2 regions of the Oryzomicrobium terrae genome follow, and region 1 is predicted to be linked to the other one. Evidence: predicted binding sites of a transcription regulator. Region 1 holds the regulator's gene; the other holds the start of a gene.
The links. The regulator FNR, encoded in region 1, switches genes on or off when oxygen is low (the NO sensors DNR and NnrR bind a similar motif). The targets are predictions, from matches to a motif close to TTGANCTAGNTCAA.

Region 1 (10,727 bases):
TTGGCGAGTGGGATACCGACACAATGTCCGCAAACCTGCAGTCCGAGCCGCAAAAACAATAAGCAGGACGGCCCCGGGTTTTTTCAACAACAGGGAGGTGAGTTATGGCTTGGCAAGTACTGTTGGGTACCGACGTTGGTCTGCTCAGTCTGGCGGTGATCGTCGGCGTTATCCTGATGTCGGGGTACTTTGCTTGGTATTTCAATAAGAAAGTGAATGAAGAGTCCCGTACGAAAGGCGGGCTCTGACATTCGCGTATAAATAAAAAAGGGGCCTTCGGGCCCCTTTTTTGATGGTGCAGTGACTTCGCGCTCAGCGATATACCAGTACCGGGATCGTCGAGTGGGTGAGCACCTTGTTGGTCTCGCTGCCGAGCAGCAGGCCGGAGATGCCGCGGCGGCCGTGGGAAGCCATGAAGATCAGGTCGCAGCCGCTATCCTGGGCCGTGGCGATGATCGCCTCGTAGGGGACGTCGCTGGTGACGGCCACTGTCTTGCACGTCACGCCTTGAGCCTGGGCGAGTTCGGCTACGCCGGCGAGAAATTCCTTGGCCTGCTGCTCCGCCAGTTCGGCGAATTTTTCCGGCGTAGTGGGGTCGATCAGAGCGCCTTCACCGTAGTAGGTGATCGGGTATTCGGGCTTGGCGTAGAACGCCGTGACTTGGGCGCCGATTTCCTTGGCGAAACCGATGGCGCGCTTGGCGGCCTCTTGGGACAGCTCGGAACCGTCCGTGGGGACCAGAATGTGTTTGAACATGGTGCCTCCGCAAAATGACTTATTCGGGGTTATTCGCCTTCTATCGTACGCCCTTCGCCCCTGGGCGAAAAGCGTTGAAACGGGCCAAACTCCGCGCTGGGCGCGGGGCTTGGCGTGATGCAGGCTAAAGCCATGGCGCTAGCATGGATTTATGGTATATCCACCTGCTGCCTTCCATTTTAGATAGAGAACCGCTATCGGCCAGACCGATTGCCGAATCGGCGCGGCCGTCTGCGCGGAGCATAACGATGACCACTCCCAAACCTTCCTCCCAGAAACACTGCACGGTGGATTTGCGCGGGCTCAGTCCTTTTGAGACGCTGAGTGAAAAGCTCGCGCAGCAGTTCGATCCTTTTGGCGTGACCACCTCGCTGCTCAATGCCCAGATCGCCTGGTGGTTGCATCCCCAGGAGTTGACCCGGGTGCTGACCTGCCTTTCCGGCGATGCCCTGGCGCTACAGGCCCACATCATGCGCCGTGCCTGGGGGCTGCCATCCACCGACGTGGTAACGCCGGAGCCGGGCGATGCCCGCTTTGCCGACCCGGCCTGGGCCGAGGTGCCGACCTGGGATATCGCCAAGGAAACCTACCTGGCCATCACTCACCGTCTCCAGGACATGTACTTCGAGACGCCGGGGCTGTCGGACAAGGAGCGCCGCCGGGCCGCATTCTGGTTGCGCAAGTGGCTCAATGCCATGGCGCCGACCAATTTCTTCTGGACCAACCCGGTAGCCCTGCGCAAGTTTGCCGAGACGAATGGCGAGAGTGTGGCGCGCGGCTTCCAGCATTACTTAGAGGATATCCGGGCGGGCAATATCCGCATGGTGGACGAGGACGCCTTTGCCGTGGGCAAGGATTTGGCCACGACCCCTGGGCAGGTGGTGTTCCGCAACCGTCTAGTGGAGGTGATCCAGTACACCCCGACCACCGACAAGGTGCGCGCCATCCCCCTGGTGATCTTTCCCCCCTGGATCAACAAGTTCTACATCCTCGACCTGAACGCCAAGAAAAGCCTGGTCAGCTATCTGGTGGGCCAGGGCTTCACGGTCTTCCTGGCCAGCTGGAAGAATCCCACGCCCGAGATGGCCGAGGTCAGCTTCGACGATTACCTGCAAGAGGGCTACCAGAAGGTCATCGAGGCGGCGACCGCCATTGCCAAAGTGCCTCAGGTGCACGCCATCGGTTATTGCATCGGCGGCACCGGCCTGACCGCCTACCTGGCCTGGGCGAACCGCCATTATGGGGACCCCGCCAAGGTGCCGGTCGCCCACTGGACTACCCTCACCACCTTGACCGACTTCGCCCGTCCCGGCGATATCGAAGTATTCCTCGACGAGGGGGCCGTGGAGTGGCTGGAGCAGAAAATGGCCAAGCAGGGTTACCTGGATGGCAAGGACATGGCCTCCTCGTTCCGCATGCTGCGCTCCAACAGCCTGATCTGGCATTACTGGGTGCACAGCTACCTCTACGGCGAGCCGCTGCCGCCCTTTGACGTGCTGTTCTGGAACAGCGACACCACGCGCATGCCGCGGGCCATGCACAGCTACTACCTGCGCGAGATGTACCTGAAGAACAACCTGATCAAGAAGGACGCCATGACTCTGTCCGGCGAGCCCCTCGACATGACGCGCATCGTCCAGCCCCTGTTCGCAGTGACCGCCGAGGACGACCACATCGCCCCGTGGCGGCAGTGCTTCCACATCCGGCGCCACATTCCGGCGCCGATGCGCTTTGTCCTGTCCACCTCCGGCCACATCCTGGGCATCGTCAATCCGCCGGTGGATCCCCCCAAACGAGCCTACTGGATGGGCGACGTCGGCCACGGCCAGTCCAGCGAAGCTTGGCAGGAGGGGGTGAGCCGCCAGGAAGGCAGCTGGTGGCCGGCCTGGGTGGCCTGGCTGGACGAGCGTTGCGGCGAACGCGTGGCCCCGCCCAAGCCGCACCGGGCCTATCCTGCCCTGGGGGCGGCCCCGGGTACTTACGTGCTGGAATCCTGAATCCGGCGGATTCAGACCGCCGCCGCGCCCGTTTCTGCAAGGGCCGGCCGGCGGGGCGTTGGCCCGCACCGCACGTGGTGCAGCCCTTGGCCAACAGGGATTCCGACCAGGATTAACCTAGGTCAAAGGGGGGCTGGGGGGCTGTGCTATCGTCGCCGCTCTTCATCGGCCGGTCCCTGTCATGTCCCTGCATTCCCCTTCCCTCAAGATCCGCGGCAAATCCCTGCTCCCTGTCGTCCAGGGGGGCATGGGGGTGGGGATCTCCGCCCATCGCCTGGCTGGGGCGGTGGCCCGGGAGAATGCGGTGGGCACCATCGCCAGCGTCGACCTGCGCCGCCATCATCCCGACTTGATGGAAGAAACCGGGCGCTGCCGCGACAAGGCTCGGATCGACCGGGCCAACCTGATCGCCCTTGACCGGGAGATCCAGGCCGCCAAGGAAATGGCCCGGGGCGTCGGCCTGGTTGCGGTCAACGTCATGCGCGCCGTGTCCGAATACGCGGCCTGCATCCGCCAGTCCTGCGAGTCCGGCGCCGACGCCATCGTCATGGGCGCCGGCCTGCCCCTGGAACTGCCCGAGCTGACCCGGGACCATCCCACCGTGGCCCTGCTGCCGATCCTCTCCGATGTGCGCGGGGTGGCCCTGGTGCTCAAGAAATGGATGCGCAAGAACGTTCTGCCCGACGCCATCGTCATCGAGCATCCGGCCCATGCTGCCGGCCACCTAGGGGCGGCGCGCCAGGCCGACCTGGGCGATCCCCGCTTCGCCTTCGAAACCGTGATTCCCGGCGTGCTGCAGACCTACAAGGAACTGGGCATCGAATCGGAAAACATCCCGGTGATACCTGCCGGTGGCATCAACAGCCACGAGAAGGTGCGGCACCTGTTCGCCCTCGGCGCCTCCGCCGTGCAGCTCGGCTCGGCCTTTGCCGTGACCGAGGAGGGCGACGCGGACCTCGCCTTCAAGCAGGTGCTGGCCGGGGCCCGGCCCGAGGACGTGGTCGAGTTCATGAGCTGCGCCGGGCTGCCGGCCCGGGCGGTGCGCACCCCCTGGCTGGACAAGTACCTGAAGCGCGAAGAGAAGCTCCAGGCCGCCGCCAGCGGCGAGCACAAGTGCACCCTGGCCTGGGATTGCCTGGTGCAATGTGGCTTGCGCGACGGTCTCGCCAAGTTCGGCCAGTTCTGCATCGACAGCCAGCTGGCGGCCGCAATGCGCGGCGATGTGCAGAAGGGGCTATTCTTCCGCGGCGCCGACAGCCTGCCCTTCGGCGACAAGATCCGTTCGGTGAAGGAACTGATCCACTACCTGATGACCGGCGAGCGTCCCATCCTGGCGGCCTGAAGCGCCCGGCACACGGACTTCCGCTTCCTTGGCGCGGGCCGGCGGGGGCCTGGGGCGCGGCTTTTCTCACGGCTGCCTGCCTGAAACCCCGCGTCCCTATTGGTTTTTCAGCCGGTATGCCTGAAACGCGAGGCTGGGCGCGGTTCTCCAGCATGGCCTCGTGGAAATGCGCGCCACGCCTTGGTCTTGGCCGGGTAGAGCGCCTGGCCCTCGGGCTTTTGACAGCTATCAAGGCGCGGGGGGCGGGGCCTGTCGAGAATCCGTGGCATGTTTTCTAGCCAGGTAACCGAGATGTCCGCCACCCCATCGTTTGTTCCCGCCGCTCCAGGGAGTGCCGCCGCGACTTCCCTGTCCGGGCTGTTTACCAGCCACCACCGGCATTGCGACGAAGCCTTCGCGGTCGCCGAAAAAGCCGCCGCCGCAGGCGATTGGCCGGCTGCCGAAGCCGCCTTCGATACCTTTTCCACCGACCTGCTGGCGCACTTCGCCACCGAGGAAGAGCAGCTCTTCCCTGCTTTCGAGAGCGCTACCGGCATGACCGGCGGTCCGACGGCGGTGATGCGCCACGAGCACGTGCAGATGCGTGGCCTGGTGGCCAACGCCCGCCAGGCCCTGGCCGACCACGACGGCGATGCGTTTCTCGGCGAGGCCGACACCCTGCTGATCCTCATGGAGCAGCACAACCTCAAGGAAGAGAACATCCTCTATCCGATGTGCGATGCCCAACTGGCCGGGCAAGCCGCGGAACTGCTGCCGCGTTGCACGGCCTCATTGCAGAGTGGCGCGTAAGCGCCTGCACCCGGCACAATCCCGGTTTCCTTCTTTTTCCCCAACCTGGGGCCTTGCCATGAAATTGAACCTCGAAGCCCTCGACGGGCCGGTCATCGACGCCCGCGACCTGGAACCCCCCGAACCCTTCGTCCGCACCATGGCGGCCCTGGATGACATCGGGCCGGGCCAGTCCCTGCACCTGGTATTGCCCCGGGAGCCCTATCCCCTTTACAACGCCCTGGCCATGAACGGCTTCACCCACGACACCAGTTATAGCGACGATGGTTTCGTGGTGGTGCGCATCTTCCGCAAGTGATCGGATAACCCGGGTGGCCCGTTCCCCTGCCAACGTCCTGTCGTACGACCAGGCGCCGCCGCTGCACCTGCCGTTGCGCTTTTTCCTCACGGCGCCCCTGTTCGGCATGCTGGCCGGGGTGCTGATGCTGGTGAGAGGGGGGGGCGTGCTCGCGTCGCGCTGGACCGGCGAGGCCCTGGCAGTGACTCACTGTCTGACCGCGGGCTTCATGCTGCAGGTGATGCTCGGTGCCCTGGTGCAGTTCCTGCCGGTAGGCGCCGGGGTGGCGCTGCCCGGACAACGGCGCCTGGTGCCCCTGGTGCACGGGATCATCACCCTGGGGGCCCTGTCGCTGGTGGCGGCGTTTCTCAATGCGGGCACATGGGCCTTTCTGGTGGCCGGCATCTGTCTCGCCCTGGGCGTCGGCGCCTTCGCCGTGGCGGGGTTGATCGCCTTGCGCCAGCGCCTTGCCCTGGTGGGCACGGTGGGGGCGCTGCATCTGACCCTGCCTGCGTTGGTCGTGACCCTGGTGCTGGGCGTGTGGCTGGTGAGTGGCCTGGCCGGCCTGGCCAGCCCGCCGGTAATTCTGGTGACGACCTTGCACGCCGGCTGGGGGCTGTTCGGCTGGGCCGGCGGGTTGCTGGTCGGGGTTTCCCTGGTAGTGGTGCCGATGTTCCAACTGACCCCGAGCTATCCTTCCTGGATCGTCCGAGGTCTGGCGCCGCTGCTTACCGTTCTGCTGCTGGCCTGGACCGGCCGGGTGGTGTGGGGTGACGCCGAGGCCGGCCAAGGGGCGGGGGCGATCTTCGCCTTGCTGCTCGGTGCCGCGGCCCTCGGCTTTTGCCTGGCCACCCTCGGCTTGCAGCGGCGCAGTCGCCGCCCCTGGGGCGATCCGACTCAGCGCTTCTGGCGTCTTGGTCTGCTTGGCCTGGCCCTGGCCGCGGCCCTGTGGGGCGTGGGCGAGGCGACTGGCCTGGGGCGGGAACGGCTACCGCTGTGGGTCGGCATCCTGGCCCTGGCGGGGGGCTTCGTCCCGGTGATTTGCGGCATGCTCTACAAGATCGTGCCCTTCCTGATCTGGCTTGATCTGCAGAACCGGGGGCGTGGCCGGGTGATTCCGCCCAACATGAAGCGCCTGCTGCCGGAGTCCGGCATGCTGCGCCATCTCAACGTCCATCTGGTCGCCCTGGCGTTGCTGCTGATGGCTCCGCTGCAACCCCAGTGGCTGGCACTGCCGGCCGGCGCCCTGTTGCTGGCGGCGTTTGCCGTGCTCGCCCTGAACCTCCTGGGGGCGTTGCGGCTGTACCGCAGCGAACGCCGCCGCATGGACGAAACCCTTGCCGCCACCTAACCATGCCGACCGCCTACCTGATCCTGAAACACCTGCATGTCACCTGCGTGGCTCTGTCCGGTCTCGGCTTCCTGTTGCGCGGCGGGCTCATGCTGGCCGATTCGCCCCTGCTTCAGGCCCGGTTGCTGCGCATCCTTCCCCATGTCGTCGACACCCTGCTGCTCGCCAGCGCCTTGAGCCTGGCGGCGCTGCTTGGCCAGTACCCCTTCGTCGCCGGCTGGCTCACCGCCAAGGTGCTGGGGCTCATCGCCTACATCCTGTGCGGCACGGTGGCCTTGAAACGGGGGCGAACCAAGGCGGTACGGGTGCTGTTCCTGATTCTCGCCCTGGGCTGCTTCGCCTACATCGTCTCGGTGGCGCTCAGCCGCAATCCCTGGGGCTTTTTCCTGTTTCTGTCCTGAAAGTGCGTTCCATGTCCGCTTCCCTTCTCGGTCCGGCTGCTCCGGCCTTTGACGAACCCCTGGAAATGCTCGATGCCTGCCACGGCCGCATCGAGGCCCAGTTGAAGACCCTGGAACGGCTGGTCGAGCACCTGCCCCGGCATGGGGTGGATGCGGCGGCACGCCAGGCCATCGAGGGGGTGGTGCGCTATTTCACCGTGGCCGCCCCCCATCACCACGAAGACGAGGAGGTGGATCTGTTTCCCGCCCTGCACGCGGCAGTGGCCGGCCGAACCGGCGAGGATGACGAGGTGGCGGCGCTGGTGACACGCTTGCTGGCGGACCATCGGCGCATGGACGTGGCCCGGGACGCGATGCTCGACCATCTGGGCAAGTTGCTGGCCGGCGGAGCGGCGGACTTGTCGGCGGAGTCGGTGGCTGCCCTGGCGGCCCTCTACCGGGAGCACATCGCCCTGGAAACCGAGCAGTTGCTACCCCTGGCCAAGCGGGTGCTGCCGGCGGCGGTGGCGCGGGGGCTGGGCGAACGGATGGCGACCCGGCGCGGCGCCCCCATGCCGGGGTGAGCCCGGGCAGGCGATGAACGGCCGGGGCCGGGGTCAGCCCTGGCCGTGGTTCATCAGGCGCTTGAGGCCCGGGATGTCGAGGATGCGGATGTGCTTCTGCTGCACCGCGATCAGCCCTTCTTCCTGGAACTTGGAGAAGGAGCGGGAGACGGTTTCGAGCTTGAGGCCCAGGTAGCTGCCGATTTCTTCCCGGGTCATGCGCAGGTAGAACTCGGCAGGGGAATAACCTCGGGCGACGAAGCGCTGCGACAGGTTGAGCAGGAACGCGGCCAGACGTTCCTCGGCACGCATGGTGCCGAGCAGCATCATCACCCCGTGGTCGCGCACGATTTCCCGGCTCATCACCTTGTGAAAGTGGTTCTGCAGGGTCGGCACCTGGCGTGACAGGCGTTCCAAGTGGTCGAAGGGGATCAGGCAGACTTCGCTGTCTTCCAGGGCGATGGCGTTACAGGAGTGGTTTTCGTTGCTGATGCCGTCCAGCCCGAGCAACTCGCCGGACATCTGAAAACCGGTGACCTGATCCCGGCCATCCTCCATGATCACGTCGGTCTTGAAGAAGCCGCTGCGAATCGCATAGAGTGCCTCGAAGGGCTCGCCGGCGCGGTAGAGCAGGTCGCCGCGCTTGACCCGCTTGCGGTTCGAGACGATCTCCTCCAGCTTGGCCATCTCCAGCGAATTCAGCCCGAGCGGCAGACACAACTCGCGGAGATTGCAGTTGGAACAAGCGGTCTTGATGACCGAAAGATTGACGGTTTTCAAAGCCCGGTTTTCGGACATATCCAGTACTTTGCCCCTAGGCAATTTGCGGTTTGATCCAGGTCAACGTGAATCTGTTCCATACAATGAATACTACGGAACAACCCTCATCTTACCCTGCAATGGCGCCCCCGCTCTCCCCAACTTCCAACGCGTCCAACGTCGTCTTCGATCCTGAGATCATTCAGCGCTTCGATATCAGCGGGCCGCGTTATACGTCGTATCCGACGGCCGACCGTTTTGTTGAAGCCTTTGACGCCGATGCGCTCAAAGCGTGGCTGGGGAAGCGCGAGATCGGTGGTGTGGGCGGCCCGATGAGCGCGGCCGGACGTGCGCTGTCATTATACTTCCACCTCCCCTTCTGCAATACCATCTGCTACTACTGCGCCTGTAACAAGATCATCACCAAGGATCACGGGCGTAGCGCCAAGTACATCAAGTACCTGGGCAAGGAGCTGGCCCTCCAGGCCGAATACCTGGACGGCAGCCGTGACGTGGCCCAGTTGCATTGGGGTGGCGGTACGCCAACCTTCCTCTCCCACGACGAAATGCGCCAGTTGATGGGGCTGACGCGCAAGTACTTCAAACTACTCGACGGCGGCGAGTTCTCCATCGAGGTGGACCCGCGCAAGGTGGATGCAGAAACCGTCGCTGTGCTCGGCGAACTGGGCTTCAATCGCATGAGCATCGGCGTGCAGGACTTCGACGAGCGCGTCCAAGTGGCGGTGAACCGGGTCCAGTCCGAGGAAGAAACGGCCAACGTGGTCAGCGCGGCCCGAGCCAACGGCTTCCAGTCGATTTCCATGGACCTCATCTACGGCCTGCCGCACCAGACCGTGATGGGCTTCAACCGCACCCTGGAGCGGGTCCTGGCGATGAGCCCGGACCGCCTGTCGATCTACAACTACGCCCACCTGCCGCACCACTTCAAGCCGCAGCGGCGCATTCTCGAAGCCGATCTGCCCAGCGCCGATGCCAAGCTGCAGATCCTGCAACTGGCGATCAAGAAGCTCACCGAGGCCGGCTATGTCTTCATCGGCATGGACCACTTCGCCAAGCCCGATGACGAGCTGGCGGTGGCCCAGCGCCAGGGGCGGCTGCATCGCAACTTCCAGGGCTATTCGACCCATGCGGACTGCGACATGCTGTCCTTCGGCATCTCGTCGATCGCCAAGGTGGGGCCCACCTATAGCCAGAACGTGCGTACCCTGGACGAGTACTACGACCGCCTCGATGCCGGCCAGTTGCCGGTGTTGCGCGGCCTGGAATTGAGCGCCGACGACATCCTGCGCCGCTCGATCATCCAGGCCCTGATGTGCCACTTCGAGCTGTCCCTGGAGTCGATCGAGATTGCCCACCTGATCGATTTTCGTAAGTACTTTGCCGCCGAACTTGACGACCTCAAGGAAATGGAAGAAGCGGGTCTGGTCAAGGTGGACGACAAGTGGATCACCGTCTTGCCCCCGGGGCGCATGCTGGTCCGGGTGATCGCCATGGTGTTCGACCGCTACCTGCGTGCCGACCGGCAGCGCACCCGCTACTCCAAAGTCATCTGAGCGGTTCGCTCGGCAAGCACCTACGCGGACGGGGCGGCTTAGCCGCCCTGTTGCTTTACGACGTTGCTCCTTGGGCGCGTCGACACCTCTGTGCACGCAGCCGTTCCTGCCCCCGCCGCGGGCGTGGCTACATTGACGCACTTGTCACGAGTGACATCGGCCTGGCGCACCACCGGTAGTAAACTGTTTCCGTGGATTCCTTGACCCCCGCTTCCCTGCTGCCTTTCGTCCTCGTCGGCTTTCTTGGCGGGCCCCACTGCGTCGGCATGTGTGGAGGTATCGTCGCCGCCTTGGCCGCGGGCAGCGCTCCGGGGCGGCGGGGCGGTTTGCATCTTGCCTATAACCTGGGGCGGATCAGTGCCTATGTGGCTGCCGGTGCGCTTCTGGGCGCCCTGGGCGGCTGGCTCGGGGCCGGTGGGCAGTCGGCCATTGCCGCCCAGTGGCCGGTACGCACGGTCCTGTTCCTGCTGGCCAACCTGCTGCTGGTGGGCATGGGCCTGTACCTGCTCGGTCTGCCCCAATTGCTGCTGCCGCTGGAGCGGGGCGGGCAGCGTCTGTGGCGGCGTATCCAGCCCCTGACCCGACATTTTCTCCCGGTACGCTCGCCGCTTCAGGCGTTGCCCCTGGGCTTCCTCTGGGGATTCCTGCCCTGCGGTCTGGTCTATAGCGCCCTAGCGTCGGCCCTGGCATCCGGTTCGGCGGCAGGCGGTGCGGCCATCCTGCTGGCCTTCGGTCTGGGGACGTTGCCCAATTTGCTGGCGATCGGCTTGCTGGCGGTGCGTCTCAAGGAATGGGCACGCCACCCGGTGGTGCGGCGCGTGGCGGGCAGCCTGGTGCTGGCCTACGGGGCCTGGGGCTTGTTCGCTGCCGTGCGTCTGCTGGCAGGCTGATCCCGACCGGCCGCACCGGGGAGCGGTAAGCGACGAACGGAATGAAACC
Region 2 (10,727 bases), 1.6 Mb from region 1:
GCTGCGCGGCCGTGCCGGCCGTCAGGGCGACCCGGGCTCGTCCCGCTTCTACCTGTGCCTGGACGACTCCCTGCTGCGCATCTTCGCCGGCGAGCGCCTCAAGGCGATCATGGAGCGGCTGAAGATGCCCGAGGGCGAGGCCATAGAGCATCCCCTGGTGACCCGCTCCCTGGAATCCGCCCAGCGCAAGGTCGAAGCTCGCAACTTCGACATCCGCAAGCAGCTGCTCGAATACGACGACGTCGCCAACGACCAGCGCAAGGTGATCTACGCCCAGCGCAACGAACTGCTCGAAACCGAGGACATCACCGAAACCATCACCGCCATGCGCCATGGTGTGATCGAGGAAACCTTCCGCACCTTCGTGCCGGAAGAGTCGGTGGAAGAGCAGTGGGACATCGAGGGCCTGGAGCGCAGCCTGCTGACGGACCTGCAATTGGCGGCCCCGGTGGGCGAGTGGCTGAAGAACGAACCCCAGCTGCAGGAAGCCGATCTGCTCAAGCGTCTGCTTGAAACCGCCGACCAGGCCTATGCCGACAAGATCGCCCTGGTGAGCGAGGATGCCTTCCACCAGTTCGAGCGCAACGTCATGCTGCAGCGTCTCGACGAGCGTTGGCGCGAGCACCTGGCCGCGCTGGATCACCTGCGCCAGGGGATTCACCTGCGCGGCTATGCGCAGAAGAACCCCAAGCAGGAGTACAAGCGCGAAGCCTTCGAGCTGTTCGAGCAACTGCTCAACGGCGTACGCAACGAGGTCACCCGCCTGCTCATGACCGTGCAGATCCGCTCTGCCGAAGAGGTGGAAGAGACCGCGCCCCACGCCGACGTGGAAAACGTCCAGTACCACCACGCCGACTACGACGAGGCCCTGTCCGGCGCCGATGCGGAGGCCGAGGCGGCCCCCCTGCCGGCCGGTGCCGGCGACAAGGTTGGGCGCAACGATCCCTGCCCCTGCGGTAGCGGCAAGAAGTTCAAGCACTGCCACGGCAAGCTCAACTGATGCATTGAGGGGGCGGTGGCGGGGGCTTCGTGCCGCCGCCGTCGCCCCTTTTTCTTTTTTGTTAGGTACCTCCCATGCCTGTCAATTACGCCACTCCCGCTCCTGAAGCCCTGTTCCCCGTCGCCGGCGTCGGTCTCGGCGTTACCGAGGCCGGCATCCGCAAGGCCAACCGCCGCGACCTGACGGTGATCACCCTGGCCGAAGGCTCTACCGTGGCCGGCGTGTTCACCGCCAATCGCTTCTGCGCCGCCCCGGTGCAGGTGTGCCGCAGCCACCTGGCGGCGGCCCGGGACGGCGCCGCAGGCATTCGTGCCCTGGTGGTCAACACCGGCATCGCCAACGCCGGCACCGGTGCCCCGGGATTGGCCACGGCCAACGCCACCTGCGCCGCCCTGGCTGAAAAGCTCGGCGTGACGGCGGGCCAGGTGCTGCCGTTCTCCACCGGCGTGATCCTGGAGCCCCTGCCCGTGGATCGCCTGGTGGCCGGCCTGCCGGCGGCCATTGCCGACCTCAAGGCCGACAACTGGCACGCCGCCGCCCACGGCATCATGACCACCGATACGGTGGCCAAGGCCGCTTCGCGCCGGGTGGTGGTGGACGGCAAGACCGTCACCCTGACCGGCATCTCCAAGGGCGCTGGTATGATCCGGCCGAACATGGCCACCATGCTCGGCTTCCTCGCCACCGACGCCGGCATCGCCCAGTCCTTGCTGGAAGCGGTGACCAAGGAGGCGGCGGACCAGTCGTTCAACTGCATCACCGTGGACGGCGACACCTCCACCAACGATTCCTTCGTCGTGGCCGCCACCGGCCAGGCCGGCGTGGCCTTCGTCTCGGGCAACGAGCCGGGCTGGGCCGAGGTGCGCACCGCCCTGATCGACGTGGCCCGGGAACTGGCCCAGGCCATCGTGCGCGACGGCGAGGGCGCCACCAAGTTCATGGCCGTCGCCGTGGAAGGGGGTAAAACCCGGGAAGAATGCCGCCAGGTGGCCTACGCCGTGGCCCATTCGCCCCTGGTCAAGACCGCCTTCTTCGCCTCCGACCCCAACCTGGGCCGCATCCTGGCGGCGGTGGGCTACGCCGGCATCGCCGACCTGGACGTGGACGGCATCCGCGTCTGGCTGGCCGCCGGCGACGACACCGTGTTGGTGGCCGAGCACGGTGGTCGTGCTGCCGCCTACCGGGAAGAGGACGGCGCCCGCGTCATGCAGTCCGCCGAGATCACCGTGCGCATCGACCTGGGCCGCGGCAGCGCCGCCGGCACCGTGTGGACCTGCGACTTCTCTTACGACTACGTGAAGATCAACGCCGACTACCGTAGCTAGGCCGCACGCCCACCCCTGGACAAGCCCGCCGCCGTGCGGGCTTGTTCGTTTTGGGGCTGCTTCCCTGGCAGGTCTGTGGCGGCCGGCCGGGCGGATAATGGCGCCTTTACCGTTTGGATGTGGCTAGCCATGAACGAAACAAAGGATTCCGTCGCGGAGCGGCGGTCGGCCGAGCAGGCCGCGGCGCGGGCGGAACGCCGTGGCACCCTGATCTTCGGCCTGATCGCCAGTGCCGTGATCGTGGCCCTGATCGCCCTGCTGATGGGGGTGGAAATCTACGGCGAGCGCATGGACGAGGGGCGCATTCCGCCCCCCAACGCCGCAGATCGCTGAGGTGGTATCGCCTGGCGCGGCGTTTCGTGGACTTGTCTGGCGGCGCGACGGCGCAGGCGTGAGCGCGGGGAGGCTGGACCGTGGGGCCTGGTGCCCGGGCCTGGCTGGCCTCATGGAGGTGTTGAGGTGTGTGTCATGCCATCGTCAACCGCGATGGCGCTTTTGGTGCCTCATGAAACTCCGCGCCAGTCGCGGACTTTCAGAGGGGTGAAAAACAGCCATCGTGGTTGACGATGGCTGGCCGGTCGTATCCCCTCGGTTGCGCGTCCGTAGCCGGCCCGGGAGGATGGCCCTGCCCCAGGGGGCAGTTTCCAGGCGCTCCAATGGAAACGGGGGCTGCTGCCCCCGTCGGTAGTTGCGGTGAGTCGTGTGGTTTACGGCAGGGCGGGGATGGTGAACTTGGGCATCTCGCCGGTCAGGCCGTGCAAGAAGGCCACCAGATCGTCCACTTCATCCTTGCTCAGGTCGGTCTTGAGCATTTCCTTGCCCATGATCTTCACCGCCTCGTCGAGCTTCCACACCGAGCCGTTGTTGAAGTACGGGTAGGTCAGGGCCACGTTGCGCAGGGTCTGGGTGCGGAAGGCGTGCTTGTCGCTCTCCTTCTTGGTCACCGTGTAGCGCCCTTCGTCGGTGGAGCCCGGCACCTTGATGGCGTAGAAGTTGCCGTCGGTGAAGTTGGGGCCGTTGTGGCAGCCGACGCAGCCTTTCTCGACGAAGCTCTTCATGCCTTTCTTCTGCTGGGTGCTGATTGCCGATTCGTCCCCGGCCAGGTAGCGATCGAAGGGAGAGTTCGGCGTGATCAGGGTGCGCTCGAAGGCGGCAATGGCCTTGGCCAGGTTGTCCGGCGTGACCGGATCCTTGCCGCCGAACACCTCGGCGAAGCGCTTCTGGTACTCGGGGAAGCCCTTCAGCACGGCGATCGCCTTGTCCAGGGTGATGTTGTGCTCGATGTTGGCCTGGAGGGGGCCCAGGGCCTGAGCTTCCAGGGTGGGAGCGCGGCCGTCCCAGAACTGGGAAGTGAGGAAGGCCGCGTTCAGGGTGGTGGGGGAGTTGCGCGGGCCGCGGGCGGCGCCGTGGCCGATGGCCCGGGGGATGCGGTCGGTGAAGCCCAGGGCCGGGTTGTGGCAGGTGGCGCAGGCGATGGTGCCGTCGCCGGACAGGCGGGCGTCGAAATAGAGCATCTTGCCCAACTCCACCTTGGCTTCGGTCTGGGGGTTGTCCGCCGGAATCGGCGCAATGGCCGGCAGCGGCTTGAACAGTTCCTTGAACTTGGCGTAGGGGTCGGCGGCCTGGCTGCCTCCGGCGACGAGCAGGCCGGCCAAGAGGAGGGGTAGAGCGGTTCTCTTTTTCATGACATCTCCCTTTTGCTGGTGAAAAACCTTTTCATCAGCAGGGGATTGTCGGTGGGGTGGGTTGGTAAATGTTGATTTAAATCAATCGGTTGCTATAGCTAACCCCTATGTTGGCGATAGGGGCTGGCTATGTGGAGGGCCCAGAGCCGTGGGGCTGGGCAGGGGCTTAGTGCAGCACCCGCGGGGCGGCGAGGGTGAATTCCGGGATCGTTGCGTCGAAGGTGGTGCCGTCTTCGGCTTCCATCTGGTAGCTGCCGCGCATGGTGCCTACCGGCGTCGGCAGGATGCAGCCGCTGGTGTATTCGAAGCGTTCGCCCGGCTTGAGCAGGGGCTGGTGACCCACCACACCGATGCCGCGCACTTCCTGCTCGTCGTTACGGGCATCGCTGATCACCCAGTGACGTGAAATCAGCCGGGCGGCGACCGTGCCGATGTTTTCAATGATGATGGTGTAGGCAAAAACGTAGCGCCCTTCCTCGCTGTCCGACTGCTCGGGAAGGAACTGGGGCGTGGCGGTGACGCGGATTTTGTAGGTGCCGGTGTCGGTAGGGGGTGGGGAGGAGTGATCGGCCATGGCTGCTCTTGTTGTGGGAAAGGGGGCAGAGGTCGTCCCGCTCCGGCTGCTGGCAAGGGAATCGCCGCGACGCTCGGGGCGGTTGCACTCTGACCACGGAGGGGAGGCGGGGTTCGCGCTAAAATTGTGCCTGAATCTACTTAGCGCCACTGGCCCGACTCCCCATGCACGTCATCGCCCCCAGCATCCTTTCCGCCAACTTCGCCAAACTGGGCGAAGAAGTCTCCGCCGTGATCGCCTCCGGCGCCGACTGGATCCACTTCGACGTGATGGACAACCACTACGTCCCCAACCTGACCATCGGCCCCCTGGTGTGCGAGGCGATCCGCCCGTGCACCACCGCGCCGATCGACGTGCATCTCATGGTCAAGCCGGTGGACCGCATCGTCCCGGACTTCGCCAAGACCGGCGCCAACATCATCACCTTCCATCCCGAAGCCTCCGACCACGTGGACCGCACCCTGGGCCTGATCCGCGATTCCGGCTGCCAGGCCGGCCTGGTGTTCAACCCGGCGACGCCGCTGCACTACATGGACTACGTCATGGACAAGCTCGACGTGGTGCTGCTGATGAGCGTGAACCCGGGCTTCGGCGGGCAGAAGTTCATCCCCGGCACCCTGGACAAGCTGCGCGAGGCCCGGGCCAAGATCGACGCCTACACCGCCCGCACCGGCCGCAGCATCCGCCTGGAGATCGACGGCGGAGTGAAAGTGGACAACATTGCCCAGATCGCCCGGGCCGGGGCCGACGCCTTCGTCGCCGGTTCGGCGGTCTATGGCGCCGGCAAGGACAGCGACCCCAACCGCTACGACTCGGTCATCGCCGCCCTGCGCGCCGAGTTGGCCGGGGTCTAACGTGACATGCAGAGGGCGCGCGACGGGCTGATATCCGTCGTCGCCGCCCTCGGCGGTAAAGGATTGTGATGGCGCTTCTCTCGGTTACCCTCGACCTCGATGGCACCCTGCTCGACACGGTGCCCGATCTGGCCGCCGCCTGCCATGCCATGCTGGCCGAACTGGGCCAGCCACCGCGCAGCGACGACGAGGTGCGCAATTTCGTCGGCAAGGGCATGGCGGTGCTGGTGGAGCGCTGCCTGACCTGGGAGGCGCCGCCCGCGCCCGGGCTGGTGCAGGCCGGCATTGCCGCCTTCCGCCGCCACTATGCCGAGACCAACGGCCGGACGGCGCAGCCCTATCCCGGCGTGTTCGCCGGACTGGACGCCTTGGCGGCCCAGGGCCTCAAGCTCGGGGTGGTGACCAACAAACCCGAGGCCTTCACCTTGCCGCTGCTCGAACGCCAGGGGTTGGCCGGCTACTTCGCCGCGGTGGTGTCCGGCGACACCCTGGCGCAGAAAAAGCCGGACCCGGCGCCGGTGCGCCACGCCTGCGAGCTGTTGGGCTGCCGGCCGGAAGAGAACGTCCACGTCGGCGATTCGAGCAACGACTTCATCGCCGCCCGGGGCGCCGGCTGCCTGACCATCGGCGTGCCCTACGGTTACAACGAGGGGCGGCCGGTGACGGCGTCGCCGGTAGACGTCGCTTCCTGCCATGCGCTAGTATCGGACCTTCATGAGGCCGCCCGGGTGGTAGCCGCATGGAATGGCGAAATCCGCACAGGGGCCTCGATTGTGTCTCTGGCGTCATCACCTAGCTGAACCAAACTCCGCACTCTTCTCCATCGTGACCCGCAAGAACGTCGTACTCCGGACGGAATGCCTGATCGGCCAGCAGCGCTGGCAATCGTGGCAGGGTTGGTGGCGCTCGCCGCGCCAACATTAATCCCCCGTCCGGGCCCGGACGGCTGACACCCGGGCAACGACGCGCCCCTCCCCGCACGGGGGCGTTCAAAAGAAGTAAAAACCTGCTTGCGAGGTTGCTGTGACCGAAACCGAATTCAACGCGCTTGCCGCGCAGGGGTACAACCGTATCCCGGTGACCCTCGAGACCTTCGCCGATCTCGACACCCCCCTTTCCATCTACCTGAAGCTGGCCGACGCGCCCTATACCTACCTGCTTGAATCGGTGCAGGGCGGCGAGCGCTTCGGCCGCTACTCGATCATCGGCCTGCAAAGCCCGACCCGCATCGCGGTGCACGGCCACCAGGTGCTGGTGCTCAACCACAACCGCATCGCCGAGCGGGAGGACGACACCAATCCCCTCGACTTCGTCGCCCGCTTCCAGAAGCGCTTCCGCGTCGCCCCGGTGGCCGGTCTGCCGCGTTTCTGCGGCGGCCTGGTGGGCGCTTTTGGCTACGACACGGTGCGCTACATCGAAACGCGCCTGACCCGCACCGCCAAGGCCGACGACCTGGGCACCCCGGACATCCTGCTGCTGCTCTCGGAAGAGATCGCGGTGGTGGACAACCTGTCCGGCAAGCTGACCCTGGTGGTCTATGCCGAGCCGGGCTTTCCCGGCGCCTACCAGAAGGCCCAGGCGCGCCTCAAGGAACTGCTCGCCAAGCTGCGCCAGCCCGCCGCCGTGCCCACGGAAACGCCCTGCGCCTCCCAGCCCGCCGTCTCGGTGTTCGGCGAGGCCCGCTTCAAGGAGGCCGTGGTCAAGGCCAAGCGCTACATCACCGAGGGCGACATCATGCAGGTGGTGCTCTCCCAGCGCATGGTCAAGCCTTTCGGCGCCACGCCCCTGGCCCTGTACCGGGCGCTGCGCAGCTTGAACCCCTCGCCCTACATGTTCTATTTCAACCTGGAAGACTTCCACATCGTCGGCGCCTCGCCGGAGATCCTGGTCCGGGTCGAAGGGCAGGGCGATGAGCAGGGGCAGGGCAAGCGCGTCACCCTGCGGCCGATCGCCGGCACCCGCAAGCGCGGGGCCAGTCCCGAGGAGGACGCCGCCCTGGCCGCCGAGCTGTTGGCCGACGAGAAGGAACGGGCCGAGCATGTGCAACTGCTCGACCTGGGCCGCAACGACGTGGGCCGGGTGGCTACCACCGGGTCGGTGAAGCTCACCGACACCATGGTGATCGAGCGTTATTCCCACGTGATGCACATCGTCTCCAACGTAGAAGGCCGCCTCAAGCCGGGCCTGGACGCTCTGGACGTGCTCAAGGCCACCTTCCCGGCGGGCACCGTCTCCGGCGCCCCCAAGGTGCGGGCCATGGAGATCATCGACGAGCTGGAACCGGTCAAGCGCGGTATCTACGCCGGGGCCGTGGGCTACCTGGGCTTCAACGGCGACATGGACCTGGCCATCGCCATCCGCACCGCGGTGCTCAAGGACGGCCAGTTGCTCGTCCAGGCCGGGGCCGGCATCGTCGCCGATTCCAACCCGGACGCCGAATGGCAGGAAACCCAGAACAAGGCCCGCGCCGTGCTGCGTGCCGCGGAAATGGCCGAAGGCGGCCTCGATACCCGCTTGCCGTGAGGAACACGCCATGTTGCTGATGATCGACAACTACGACAGTTTTACCTACAACATCGTCCAGTACTTCGGCGAGCTGGGGCAGGACGTGCGGGTGTATCGCAACGACGCCATCACCCTGGCCGAGATCGCCCGGCTCGATCCGGAATACCTGGTGATCTCCCCGGGGCCCTGCGCCCCGGCCCAGGCCGGGGTATCCCTGGCGGCTATTCGCGAGTTCGCCGGCAAGATCCCGCTCCTCGGCGTGTGCCTGGGCCACCAGTCCATCGGTGAGGCCTTCGGTGGCAAGGTGGTGCACGCCAAGCAGCTGATGCACGGTAAGACCTCGCCGGTGCACCACAAGGACGTGGGCGTGTTCAAAGGCCTGCCCAATCCGCTCACCTGTACCCGCTACCACTCTCTGGCGGTGGAGCGCGAGTCCCTGCCCGAGTGCCTGGAGATCACTGCCTGGACCGACGATGGCGAGATCATGGGCCTGCGCCACAAGACCCTGGCGGTCGAGGGCGTCCAGTTCCACCCCGAATCCATCCTCACCGAGCGCGGCCATGATCTGCTGGCCAACTTTTTGAAGGAGCACGCACGATGACCCCGCAGGATGCCCTGACCCGCTGCATTGAGCACCGGGAGATCTTCCACGACGAAATGCTCGGCCTGATGCGCCAGATCATGTCCGGCGAAATGAGCCCGGTGATGATCGCCGCCATCACCACCGCCCTGCGGGTGAAGAAGGAAACCATCGGCGAGATTGCCGCCGCTGCCCAGGTGATGCGCGAGTTCGCCACTCCGGTGCCGGTGGCCGATCCCAATGCGGTGGTGGATATCGTTGGCACCGGCGGCGACGGCGCCCACTCCTTCAATATCTCCACCACCTCCATGTTCGTGGCGGCGGCGGCCGGGGCCAAGGTGGCCAAGCACGGTGGCCGCTCGGTATCGAGCAAGTCGGGCAGCGCCGACGCCCTGGAGGCCCTGGGCGCCGATATCAACCTGACCCCGGAGCACATCGCCCGCTGCATCGACCAGGTGGGTATGGGCTTCATGTTCGCCCCCAACCACCACGGTGCGATGAAGCACGCGGCCCCGGTGCGGCGCGAGTTGGGGGTGCGCACCATCTTCAACATCCTCGGCCCCCTGACCAACCCGGCCCGGGCCGAGCGCCAGGTGCTCGGCGTGTTCCACGCCGACCTGGTGGGCATCCTGATCCGGGTGCTGCAACGGCTCGGCTCCAAGCGCGCCTTCACTGTGTTCGGCCTGGAAGGGCTCGACGAGATTTCCGTGTCCGGCCGCACCCTGATCGGCGAGCTCAAGGACGGCAAGATCCGCGAGTACGAAATCCATCCGGAGGACTTCAACCTGCCGGTGCACGATCCCCGCGCCCTGCAGGTGGGGTCGGTGCAGGAATCCCAGGAGATGGTCATCGCCACCCTGGAGAACCGCCACACCGCCGGCCGCGACATCGTCGCCATGAACGCCGGGGCGGCCCTCTACGTGGCCGACCACGTACCGAGCCTGGCCGAGGGCGTGGACCTGGCCCTGGAGACCATCGCCAGCGGCGCGGCCCGGGCCAAGCTCGACCAGTTCATCGCCTTTACCCGGCAGTTCAAGGAGTCGGCATGAGCGACATCCTGAAGAAAATCCTTGCAGTAAAAGCCGAGGAAGTGGCCGCCGCCCAGGCCGCCAAGCCCCTGGCGGCGTTGCGCGCAGAGGCCGAGGCTGCCAACCGGGACAACCCGGTGCGCGACTTCGTCGGCGCCATCGAGGCCAAGATCGCCGCCGGCCAGGCCGGGGTGATCGCCGAGGTGAAAAAGGCCAGCCCGTCGAAGGGCGTGCTGCGCGCCAATTTCGATCCGGCGGCCATTGCCGCCAGTTACGCCGCCCACGGTGCGGCCTGCCTGTCGGTACTGACGGACCGGCAATTCTTTCAGGGGGCGCCCGACTACCTGCAACAGGCCCGTGCGGCCTGTAACCTGCCGGTGATCCGCAAGGACTTCCTGGTGGACGAGTACCAGGTTGTGGAAGCCCGCGCCATGGGGGCAGACGCCATCCTGCTGATTGTCGCGGCCCTGGAGTTGGCACGCCTCAAAGCGCTGGAAGCAGTGGCCGATTCCCTGGGGCTGGCCGTGCTTGTGGAAGTGCACGATGCTGACGAACTTGATCTGGCGCTGCAGCTCAAGACGCCCTTGCTCGGCATCAACAATCGCAATCTGCGCACTTTCGAGGTCAGTCTGCAGAACACCCTGGACCTGCTGCCGCGCATCCCGACCGGTCGTCGTGTGGTGACGGAGTCCGGCATCCTGGCACGCAGCGATGTGGCGTTGATGCGTCAGCATCATGTGGATGCTTTCCTAGTGGGTGAGGCCTTCATGCGTGCCGACGATCCTGGGGTGGCCTTGGCTGGCCTGTTTCATTCCCGCTAATGCCAGAAACCATTTGCGCTGCGCCGAACCTCTCTTAATTCATGAGGTTGGACGTCGTTGTTGAAGTTCTCTGAATGTAAGTGCCATGCGTTGTTGTTTTTTTGCAACGCATGGCACATTGATAAGAGGGTAGAGGCGAAAGCAGGTTGCCCCTCCCTTCCCCCCTTGCCAAAATCCACTCAACTCTCGGATGAGAGCTTTTGGGTACCTCACCCGCTAATTATTAGGAGATCGATATGCAGAAGAAGCTGATCGCCCTCGCCGTCGCCGGCCTCGCCGCCGCTCCGGCTTTCGCTCAGTCCAACGTCACCATCTACGGTCTGGTTGACGTCGGTGCCGAATGGGCCTCCTCTGG

Region 2: OTERR_RS12825 (cytochrome-c peroxidase) is a predicted target of FNR. The motif match lies at 4,082-4,095, and genes of this name have one in related genera.

Annotation. Positions count from the first base shown of each region.
Region 1 is NZ_CP022579.1:905,409-916,135, forward strand. Features, by position in the region: gene OTERR_RS04155 (FixH family protein) at 1-62, shown strand, start outside; gene OTERR_RS04160 (DUF3149 domain-containing protein) at 105-248, shown strand; gene OTERR_RS04165 (universal stress protein) at 313-756, opposite strand; gene OTERR_RS04170 (PHA/PHB synthase family protein) at 1,005-2,753, shown strand; gene OTERR_RS04175 (NAD(P)H-dependent flavin oxidoreductase) at 2,935-4,095, shown strand; gene OTERR_RS04180 (hemerythrin domain-containing protein) at 4,387-4,884, shown strand; gene OTERR_RS04185 (DUF2249 domain-containing protein) at 4,943-5,182, shown strand; gene OTERR_RS04190 (hypothetical protein) at 5,196-6,512, shown strand; gene OTERR_RS04195 (SirB2 family protein) at 6,515-6,913, shown strand; gene OTERR_RS04200 (hemerythrin domain-containing protein) at 6,925-7,476, shown strand; gene fnr (fumarate/nitrate reduction transcriptional regulator Fnr) at 7,510-8,253, opposite strand; gene hemN (oxygen-independent coproporphyrinogen III oxidase) at 8,355-9,788, shown strand; gene OTERR_RS04215 (sulfite exporter TauE/SafE family protein) at 9,989-10,678, shown strand.
Region 2 is NZ_CP022579.1:2,826,371-2,837,097, reverse strand. Features, by position in the region: gene secA (preprotein translocase subunit SecA) at 1-1,000, shown strand, start outside; gene argJ (bifunctional glutamate N-acetyltransferase/amino-acid acetyltransferase ArgJ) at 1,075-2,325, shown strand; gene OTERR_RS12830 (hypothetical protein) at 2,455-2,658, shown strand; gene OTERR_RS12825 (cytochrome-c peroxidase) at 3,033-4,010, opposite strand; gene apaG (Co2+/Mg2+ efflux protein ApaG) at 4,177-4,584, opposite strand; gene rpe (ribulose-phosphate 3-epimerase) at 4,749-5,438, shown strand; gene OTERR_RS12810 (phosphoglycolate phosphatase) at 5,507-6,238, shown strand; gene trpE (anthranilate synthase component I) at 6,462-7,961, shown strand; gene OTERR_RS12800 (aminodeoxychorismate/anthranilate synthase component II) at 7,972-8,544, shown strand; gene trpD (anthranilate phosphoribosyltransferase) at 8,541-9,572, shown strand; gene trpC (indole-3-glycerol phosphate synthase TrpC) at 9,569-10,372, shown strand; gene OTERR_RS12785 (porin) at 10,609-10,727, shown strand, end outside.